3 regions of the Neoundibacterium parvum genome follow, and region 3 is predicted to be linked to each of the others. Evidence: predicted binding sites of a transcription regulator. Region 3 holds the regulator's gene; each other region holds the start of a gene.
What was found. Region 3 encodes sigma-54, which starts transcription at its own class of promoters, with help from an activator protein. Its sites were predicted from a motif close to TGGCANGNAANCTGCTTT; they were not measured.

Region 1: the regulator sigma-54 is predicted to act here: its motif matches at 1,006-1,023, upstream of EJN92_RS17915 (PEP-CTERM sorting domain-containing protein).
Region 2: the regulator sigma-54 is predicted to act here: its motif matches at 1,631-1,648, upstream of EJN92_RS21460 (DUF4114 domain-containing protein).

What each region holds. Positions count from the first base shown of each region.
Region 1 covers NZ_CP034464.1:4,099,688-4,102,968, reverse strand. Annotated here, with positions in the region: gene EJN92_RS17925 (DUF4870 family protein) at 1-215, shown strand, start outside; gene EJN92_RS17920 (GNAT family N-acetyltransferase) at 262-879, shown strand; gene EJN92_RS17915 (PEP-CTERM sorting domain-containing protein) at 1,118-1,678, shown strand; gene EJN92_RS17910 (glutathione peroxidase) at 2,050-2,787, shown strand; gene EJN92_RS17905 (DsbA family oxidoreductase) at 2,925-3,281, opposite strand, start outside.
Region 2 covers NZ_CP034464.1:3,404,330-3,407,610, reverse strand. Annotated here, with positions in the region: gene EJN92_RS14890 (hypothetical protein) at 1-56, opposite strand, end outside; gene pstS (phosphate ABC transporter substrate-binding protein PstS) at 493-1,545, shown strand; gene EJN92_RS21460 (DUF4114 domain-containing protein) at 1,775-2,338, shown strand; gene EJN92_RS14875 (glutathione S-transferase) at 2,420-3,055, opposite strand.
Region 3 covers NZ_CP034464.1:1,215,260-1,218,540, reverse strand. Annotated here, with positions in the region: gene EJN92_RS05150 (enoyl-CoA hydratase/isomerase family protein) at 1-147, opposite strand, end outside; gene hpf (ribosome hibernation-promoting factor, HPF/YfiA family) at 532-876, opposite strand; gene EJN92_RS05140 (RNA polymerase factor sigma-54) at 998-2,485, opposite strand; gene lptB (LPS export ABC transporter ATP-binding protein) at 2,503-3,246, opposite strand; gene lptA (lipopolysaccharide transport periplasmic protein LptA) at 3,248-3,281, opposite strand, start outside.

The sequences.
Region 1 (3,281 bases), 2.0 Mb from region 3:
ACGCTGCCGGCACCTTCGTCTACAGCCATCACACCTGGCAGATACGCTCATTCTTTTGGTATTTATTCTGGCTGATCTTAGGCGTTGTACTATTCTTCAGCATCATAGGCATCCCTTTGGCATGGCTAATCTTCGTAGGCGCGTGGATATGGAAAGCCTACCGTCTGATTAAGGGTTTTTCCGATCTCAATGCAAATAAGCCGATGGATGTGTAAGCCTGCTTGATTGTTTCTATTTTATTCGCGACATCGCTGGCCGCTCATGGAATCACCCAAAGTATCAAACCCGACGTCTATCCCGCAGTCATTGCACGGCTCAAGAATTTTGCTGCGGCCTCTACGCATGTCAGACGCCGCCGCCTTGCTGCTGGCCGCTGGCGATGGCGAACTCTGGGATTTGCCGTTTACCGTGATACCGTCCGCCACCACCGTGCACGCGTATATCCAAACAGCATTGGATGGGCAGCAGGCTGGCAGCGTCAGCCCCTATGTGATCGTGCTATTAAGCACAGGGCAAATCATAGGCTCTACCCGTTTTTGGAAAATCGACAGGCAACATCGCAAACTGGAAATTGGCAGCACCTGGATCGCCGCTTCGTGGCAAAAAACCTTCGTCAATACTGAGGCCAAGTTTCTGATGTTAAGTCATGCCTTCGAACAGATGGCATACGTAAGGGTGCAACTGAGCACCGATGAAATCAACCAAAAATCACGCAAGGCCATACTACGCCTGGGTGCAAAGCAAGAAGGTATAGTCAGAAATGAACGCATCATGCCAGACGGCCGCAAACGCAACTCGGTACGCTTTAGCATTATCGACGATGAGTGGCCAGAAGTACGCCGGCAGCTACAGCAAAAACTCTTGAATGATCCGGCCTGAAATCGCCCTCGACATGGCCAACAGCAAACTTTGAACTCACACTATTGTGTCGAAAAAATTTACATCGATCCTGCAATCGAGTTCGCCAACAATCCGAATACCTTGATTATATTGAATAAAAATTTCCGGCACATATTTTGCTTAGGGAAATGTTAGCTATAAATTTCCGCCGGCATTAACAAAACGACGGCAAAAAATCTTTGTAGCTGATCGTTCAATAATAAACAGGAGAAGCACCATGAAAAAATTATGTAAGTTGCTCGCAGGGTTTGCGCTGGCATTGTCAGCCGCTACGTCAAATGCCAACGTAGTCCTCAACAATTTATCGGCAACGTCTTCAAATATATCATTTGATATCGTGGGTACCATAACGACCCTAGGATCAGGCTTCCAACATCAATTCGGCTTCGGACACGTATCCAACCCGGCTTTGGATTGGATTACCTCATTTAACGGTGGGGCCTCTTCCGTTAGTGTCAGCGCCCCTACCAAACAGGCAATTAACACGGTTTATGATTTAACAGGAAGTTACGGCGAGAGCGTCTGGACGTCATCAAGTGCCAATTGGCTGATCGGCGACCAAATCGACTTGCATTACAACTTGGTCGGTGCCTTTAATTTGCTGAATTTCGATCCTAATGGTTTAGGATTTCAAGTCGGGTACAGCGTTGGTCCTGCCATCGAAAAAAGTAACAATATTTTGACGCAACAAACAAGCGCAGTCCCAGAACCATTCACGCTTGCGCTTTTTGGCCTTGGCCTGGCTGGCTTGGCAATTTCCCGTCGCAAAAAAGCCTGATATCAAGCCAAACTCAAATGGCCCGCCAAGTGCGGGTTATTTTTTGCCTATTAGGTTTTCAATACTCTTACTCGCTAAATTATGGCGGCAGACTTGCGCGCTTAAAAAAGCGCATGGAATATGCGCGTGGACCTGCCTAAATTTTAATTATTACCGCAACGACGAGCTCGCACGACTCAGACCGCTAGTAAGTTGAAAGGAAAAGCAGCGTTTTCAAATACAAGTTTTAATGCCCTAAGCCCCATCTTCACGCTATGATGACGACGCTAGGAACTGCTTTTATGTGGCATACCTTGTAGAGGCTAAACTTGCCATCGCATCCTAGATTCCGACACGCTAAAACGCACTTCCCTATTTCAATAAAAGGATACATCATGCAAAATTTTGAAGGTAATAAAGTACCGCAAGTCGATTTCAAACTCCATGAAAACAACCAATGGGTAGCGACCAATAGCGCCGAATTGTTTGACAATAAAACTGTTGTGGTGTTCTCCTTACCCGGCGCCTTCACACCCACCTGTTCATCCACTCATTTACCGCGTTACGAAGAACTTGCCCCGGTATTTAAAGCCAATGGCGTAGACAGTATTTTGTGCGTATCAGTTAATGATGGTTTTGTGATGGAATCATGGGGCAAAGACCAAGGCTTAAAAGCGGTGCGCCCTATCGCTGACGGCAATGGCACGTTCACCGATGGCATGGGCATGTTGGTAGATAAATCAGCGATAGGTTTTGGCAAACGCTCATGGCGTTATTCCATGCTGGTCAAAAACGGCGTGGTCAGCAAAATGTTCATAGAGCCAGATGTCGAAGGCGACCCGTTTCTGGTCTCCGACGCAGACAGCATGCTCAAGCACATTGCACCGAACGCTGCCAAACCTGAGCAAGTCGCGCTATTCACCAAAGAGGGTTGCCCATTTTGCGAGACTGCCAAAGAGCAACTCAAAGCCGCAGGTGTCAGCTATTTTGAAATGCCTTTGGCCGACAATGTACGCCAACGTTTATTGTCAGCCGTCGCGGGCAAAGCCACTTCGCCGCAAATGTTTGTCAACGGCAGCTTGATCGGTGACGGTGCGGCGATCAATGCATGGATTAAGGCGCGCGCTTAATCATTTTCTCGCCAGGTTCGCTTTTTCCCTCTTTGGAAATGACGAGCCTGGTTCAATTTCCAGCTTTAATTCAAGCAAACATCTGGCATAGATTAGCGCAGTGCATTGCGCTAATCAAATCATTCGCCGTTTAGCCCTTAGCCCTGAACCATGATCTTACGCAAGGCTTCCTCAAACACCTCGGCAGGCTGGCCACCTGAGATCAAGTGGCGCTCATTGATGATGATAGCTGGCACTGAACTAATGCCTTGCTGCTGATAAAAACGCTCGCGCTCGCGCACCTCGGCCGCATAGGCGTCGGACTCCAGAATACGCGCTGCCTCGACCGTATCTAAACCAACTTCGCCCGCCACCCTCAGCAGTACCTCATGTGCGGCTGGGCTTTCACCTTGACTAAAATAGACTTCAAACAAGGCTAGCTTCAAAGCATGCTGGCGCCCTTGCAGTTCGGCCCAATGCAGCAAACGGTGCGCATCGAAAGTATTGTAGATGCG
Region 2 (3,281 bases), 2.2 Mb from region 3:
GGCGCGGCGGCTAGCTTGGTATTTTCAGTTACAGCAATCTCTGATTTGGTATTCATTTGAAGCTCCTAATGTTAAACACTATTAATAATATAAACAATTTACTTAATTTGCACAATACTATTTTTTTTAATAAATTTGAGCTTACGCAAAAATTGTCCCAGCTAGGCGTGCCGCCGAAGACAGTACTTGAGTACGGCAAGGCGGATACAAAGCCGCTGGGGCGGTTTTGCGTAAGTCCTATAAATGCATAAACTAATAAGAAGAAGATGGATGGAATCTAAGTCTGAAATGTGACGACGGCATTACAATGCGAGGTTTCATCACTTAGTCATAAATTTCATTGATAATTGCGATATGGCAATATCAATTAAACTTACACAAATTCGCTCCTGCCCGGCGTAGCGCCGAAGACTGTACTTGGACGCTAGAGCGATTTTTTGTCAGTTGCAATCAATCAAAAGCCTTTATTAACGACTCAACTCCACTATCAACATGCTGCGACTCATTTCCTTATTATTTATACAGATATTTTTTTATTTATCACTAGCCTCCTCAGCCACAGCTGCCGAGGTCACTGGCGCAGGCTCTTCGGCGGCAGCGCCGCTTTACAATAAATGGTCGGAAATTTTTCAAAAGAAAACCAATTTGAAGATCGAGTACCTGTCGCAAGGTTCGTCTGCAGGGATTAAGAAGATCAAAGAAAAAAGCGTAGACTTTGGCGCTAGCGACGTCGCCGTGAGTCAAGAAGACTTAAAAAAATTCAGCCTAATCCAATTTCCATCGGCGATTTCCGGTGTGGTAGCTGTGGTGAATATTCCCGGCATTAAAGCGGGCGAATTACGCCTCAGTGGCAGCGTATTGGCAGGGATTTTCTCTCGTAAAATCAGTAAATGGAACGATGCCGAAATCAGCGCACTCAATCCGAATTTAAATTTACCGAATAAGGGCATTGAGGTCATCGTACGCTCTGACGGCTCAGGCACAACCTATAACTTTACCGACTACCTGAGCAAGATGAGTAGCGACTGGCAAACCAGTTATGGAAAAAATTTCAGCATCACCTGGCATAAAGATTTAACTGCAGTCAAAGGCAGCAGTAGCATAGTCACCAGTCTCAAGAAGACAGCGTACGCGATCAGCTATATCGATTTCAACTATGTGGTGCAAGATAAGCTAGATTTTGTACAACTCAAAAATCGCGATGGCAACTTCGTGGCGCCAAGCGCGGCCAGCTTCTCTGCCGCCTTAAATGCCAGCGCCTGGAAATCCTTAGGCACTTTCGAGGAAATGCTCACTGATAAGCCTGGCAGCAATGCCTGGCCAATTACCATGGGCACTTTCGTGATCATGCAACAAGCCAGCATCAATCCAGAAAAAGCGGCGACCACATTGAAATTCTATACTTGGGCATTTATGTCAGGCGATCAATTTGTTGACAGCGTCGACTTGGTGCGCTTACCCGATAAAGTACAGGCGCGCGCCTTCAAAGAAATGATGAGAGTCACTGATGCCAAGGGCGCGCCACTGGTGTGGAGCAAACTATAAAACTAGGTCTAGGGCAAAACCTGCGAACTGTTAGAGCAAGCATCTAGAACTGTCGTGGATGGCAAAGACCGTAAGTATTTCCGAGTGGAATGTAAACTTCAAACTACAAGATGAAAAGCAAAAATATTTTCAACTTTACGTCAGTTTAATGTTACTCAGACATCTATTTATATTTTAAACAACGTAGAATTCTGTCTTCTCATTTTACCTACCGGAAAACTCAATGTCCATGAAGAAGTTTGCACTCGCTGCCCTGATTTCCCTAGTTTCATTTGCCGCTCATGCTAAAGCGCCCGTCATCACTATCGCCGGTGGAAGCTTAGAAGTTGCCAAGACTGGCCATGTTTACGCGACGTTTTTGGGCTCCGATGCCGGCTACACCGATATTTTGTATTTCAACGGCAAAAAAATCTTTAACGGACAAACGTCGACATTAGGTCAATATGTTGATCTGGGTAAGTTTGTACAAGGTACCGCATTAACTTTTCAGTTGTATGTAAAAAACACTAAATATACTTTCTCTAGCGGCTTAGCGAGTTTAAATGCCGACAATGTTTTCCATGCGAACGCGGTATTAGGTAAGCATCACTCGGCCACTGTTGGCTTTGAAGACGCCTTCGGTGGTGGCGATAAAGATTTCAACGATATGAAATTTAGCTTGAGCAATGTGGTCGCCTACAATGCGATTCCTGCGATACCTGAACCATCTAGCTACGCCATGTTATTAGGCGGTTTGGGCTTGTTTGGTTTCCTGGCACGTCGCCGTCAAAAAACCAATTCTTTCCAAATGTAAATTTTAGTTCGAAATAGACAACGGCGCTCAGGCGCCGTTTTTTTCGTTCTTATTTTGCTACCACAGCTAGCTCAAGATTGTTCAGCGATCAAAATAAGTACTCGCACCATGCGGTGCCGCCATGAAGGGCGCCTGTGCCTCGGCACGCACTGAAAATGCCTGCAAAGCAGGGAAACGCGTAGCAGGCACCATCTCTGCATGCATTTGCTGGGTGAAATGCCAAGCCACTGCGGTGCTGATTCCGGCTTGGGTGTATCCCCGATTCTCAAAACTTAAGGGCTGCGCTTGTAACTCAGCCTCTAGTGCCGTGTAAGCGGCCAGCATCTGTCCTTGCACTCGCTCCAACCAGGGTGCGTGTATTTTTTCGGCCGGTCTGAGCTTGAGTTCATACACGATTTGCACACTTTTTTCGCAAGCCGCCAAAGCCAAACCTATCAAACGCAGGGCATGCTGACGCTCGGCGAATGTCGCTGGCAGCAAACTCTTGCCGGGCGCCGCCATGGCTTCGGCCAACTCCAGTATCAGGCTAGAATCCATCAGCACTGCACCTTCATCGCAGACTAGCGTGGGCGCTTTGACCACAGGATTAATTTGCTGGAATTCGGCAAAACCACCAAACACCGAAAGTGACTGGTGCTCGAAGCGCAAATCCAGCAATTGCAAAGATATCGCCACCCTGCGGACATAGGGTGAATCTAACATTCCTATCAATTTCATGAAATTCCTTTTCTGTAAATTTAGATGTTATTAAAACATATTTCTCCCAACTAAAAATATCTCATTCAAGGCAGGCCCAGCGCGCATATTCCATGCGGCTTTCCACCCTGCCTGGCCGCTAGCCCGCATGGGATATGTGTGTTGGCGGGGGGGACTGTAAAAAATGCGTCCCTGGGGCTTGAGTCAGAGACACGGGAGCCACTAGCGGCAAAACCACAAAGATGAA
Region 3 (3,281 bases):
AGTAACTTCCTCACTATCTTTCCATTGTAAAAGTAGGGCGGTGATGCTGCGCACCATCTCTAAGGAGAGCGAGTTGAGGGCTTTTGGCCTATCTAAGGTGATGAAACCGATACGATTTTGTATAACGCTCTGTACGTGATTATTCATAGAATTTGGCTTGCCACGAAGGTGATGGAAATAAGAAAGTCCAAGAGTGCCTGCCTGGTCGCGCAATCTGCATGCGGCTTACCGGCTAGATAGGCTGGAAACCCGCATAAACAGTGTGCGACAGGCATGCCTACTTTTGAAACACAAAAAACTCGACTTGCCGTATGCTTTCGCAGTGATTTTTAACTTAATTGAGACTGTCATTTTATCCATTTTTTAGCTGGATAGACAATGAATCTGGGGGCGATTGGAAAAGGGCGATGCTGCGCAGCTTGCCAAGGAAGCGTACAAACCAGTCTTGTCGTGGAGGTGGATTCTAGACGGAAACAAAAAAGGACGCTGATGAGCGTCCTAGTTTTGGATTCCCTTTGCGGGTTGCTAGTCTTACACTGAGGCTGGATCAGGAATATGTTTGATCGCTTGATGCGGATGTTCCTGAATTTTGTCTTTGTGTTTAATGACCTGTCTATCTAGTTTGTCTACCAGAGTGTCGATGGCTGCATACAGATCATGCGCCAGACTTTCTACGTGGATATCTTTACCGCTGATGTGCAGATTAATATCTGCCTTATGACGTTTGTCCTTTTCTCGGAGCTTGTCGACCGTCAGGGTGACGGCGATATCAATGACTTGATCGAAGTGTCGCCTGATACGTTCTAGCTTATTTTGTACATGTTCACGAATTGCAGGAGTTACTTCAAGGTGATGACCACTGATGGTGAGATTCATAAAACGCTCCTATGGTGATGTTACTTGATGACACTATCGCTATTACTATGGGCCCAATCTGAAAAACCTGTTTGAGCTAAATCATATATAGCAATTTAAGGCAAAATTTCAAGAACAATATTTACAAAGATTTTCGCAAGCTGACTGGTGGAATTTTAAGGGCTTCGCGGTACTTGGCGACTGTGCGGCGCGCAATGACCATCCCTTGTTCACCCAGCATGTCTGCAATCTTGCTATCAGAGAGTGGGCTTTTCTGGTTTTCTGCTCCTATCAATTGTTTGATGAGTGCTCGTATCGCCGTTGATGATGCTTCTCCCCCGGTTTCAGTGGCGACGTGGCTACCGAAAAAATACTTCAGCTCAAACATACCATGTGGGGTCAGCATGTATTTCTGAGTGGTCACACGAGAAATTGTACTCTCATGTAAACCCAGTGTATCAGCAATTTCGCGCAAAACAAGAGGGCGCATCGCGACCGCTCCATGTGTGAAAAAGTTACGTTGTCTTTCAACTATCGCTTGCGAAACACGCAAGATAGTCTCGAAACGTTGTCGCATATTTTTGATCAGCCAACGTGCTTCCTGTAACTGCGGGGTAAGGCTGCCATCGCCACGATTTTGCTTCATGATATTGGCATACATGCTATTCACGCGCAGCTTAGGCATGATGTCTTGGTTCAATACCACTTGCCAGCCGTCAGCCGATTTGCTGACGATCACATCTGGCACCACATAATCAGAACTGCTGGCGGCAAACTCGGCGCCAGGTTTGGGTTTGCACAAACGTATCACCACCTGCGCTTCACGCAAATCTTCATCGTCGCAATTAAAAATTTTCTTTAAGCGAGCAAAATCGCGTTGCGCAAATAAGCCTATTTGCGTTTCTACTATGGCAAGTGCGAGGCGGCGGGTGACGAAAGGGATTTTGGGCAGACGTTTGATCTGCAGCGCCAGGCACTCAGCGCAGTTGCGAGCGCCCACTCCTGGCGGGTCAAAACTTTGCACCATAAACAAGGCAAAATTGAGTTCTTCAGGTTCGACCAAGAGTTCTAGCGGAATGCTGGAATGAATATCTTCCAGACTCTCGATCAGATAGCCGCTGTCATCGAGAGCATCGATCACCAATTCCACCAAGGCCAGATCGCGTGGTTCACGCAGATTCAGGCGCATCTGCTCTAGCAAATGTTCTTTTAGGGAAATATGCGCCGCTTCTAATTGCGGTCTTCCCTCATCTTCTTCTGAGGATTTACTGCCTTGCGGAGCGTCATCAAAACTCCAGTCGGTTTCGCTAGGACTGGTACTGTCGCTAGGATTACTGACTTCAGAGACTTCGCCCGAATCGCTACTTGCATTATTCTGATCATCAACGGGGCTGACCCCGAACTCCGTTTCTGAGCGTGATTCTGTACTGCCAATAGCGCCGTCCGCCAACAAGCGTACCGCGCTATCGAGAGGATTATCAACCCGCTCCAGCATGGGATTTTCTATCAGCAAGTTTTCTAGCTCTTGATGCAGTTCTAGCGTAGACAATTGCAGTAGCCGTATCGATTGCTGCAATTGTGGCGTGAGCGCCAGATGTTGCGAGGTGCGTAGCTGTAGGCTTTGCTTCATGCCGATAATGATTTCCGCTACATGCGGAAATGCTCTCCCAAATAGACGCGCCTGACCGATTCATTGCTGATGATTTCTTGCGGACTACCACTGGCTAATACCGCACCCTGATTAATGATGCAGGCGTGGTCGCAAATGCCTAAGGTTTCACGCACATTGTGATCGGTGATCAAGACGCCTATGCCGCGTTTTTTCAGGAAAGCCACGATGCGTTGTATCTCTATGACCGCAATCGGATCGACCCCGGCAAACGGTTCATCGAGCAGAACGAAGCGCGGATTGGTTGCCAGTGCACGGGCAATTTCTACCCGTCTGCGTTCACCGCCAGACAAAGAGAGCGCTGGATTTTCTCGCAAGCCTTCGATTTGCAAGTCATTGAGCAAGGCATCGAGACGCTGTTCGATGGCGGCTTTACTTAAAGATTTTCCGTGTTCATCGGTTTGTAATTCGAGTACCGCACGGATATTGTCTTCCACCGACAACTTGCGAAATACCGACGCCTCCTGTGGCAAGTAAGATAGGCCAAGTTTGGCGCGCTGGTGTATCGGTAGGCGCGAGATATCAACGCCGTCGATATCGATTTTCCCCGCATCTGAGGGGACTAAGCCGACGATCATATAGAAGGAGGTGGTCTTACCCGCGCCATTGGGGCCGAGTAAGCCGACTACTTCGCCACTTTTCACTTCTAAAGAAACATCGCGCACCACCTGGCGCGCCCCATAGCGTTTTTGCAAACCCTGAATGACGAGTGTACTAGTCATATTATTTGATCGGAGTAACAAGATTGACTGGTTTT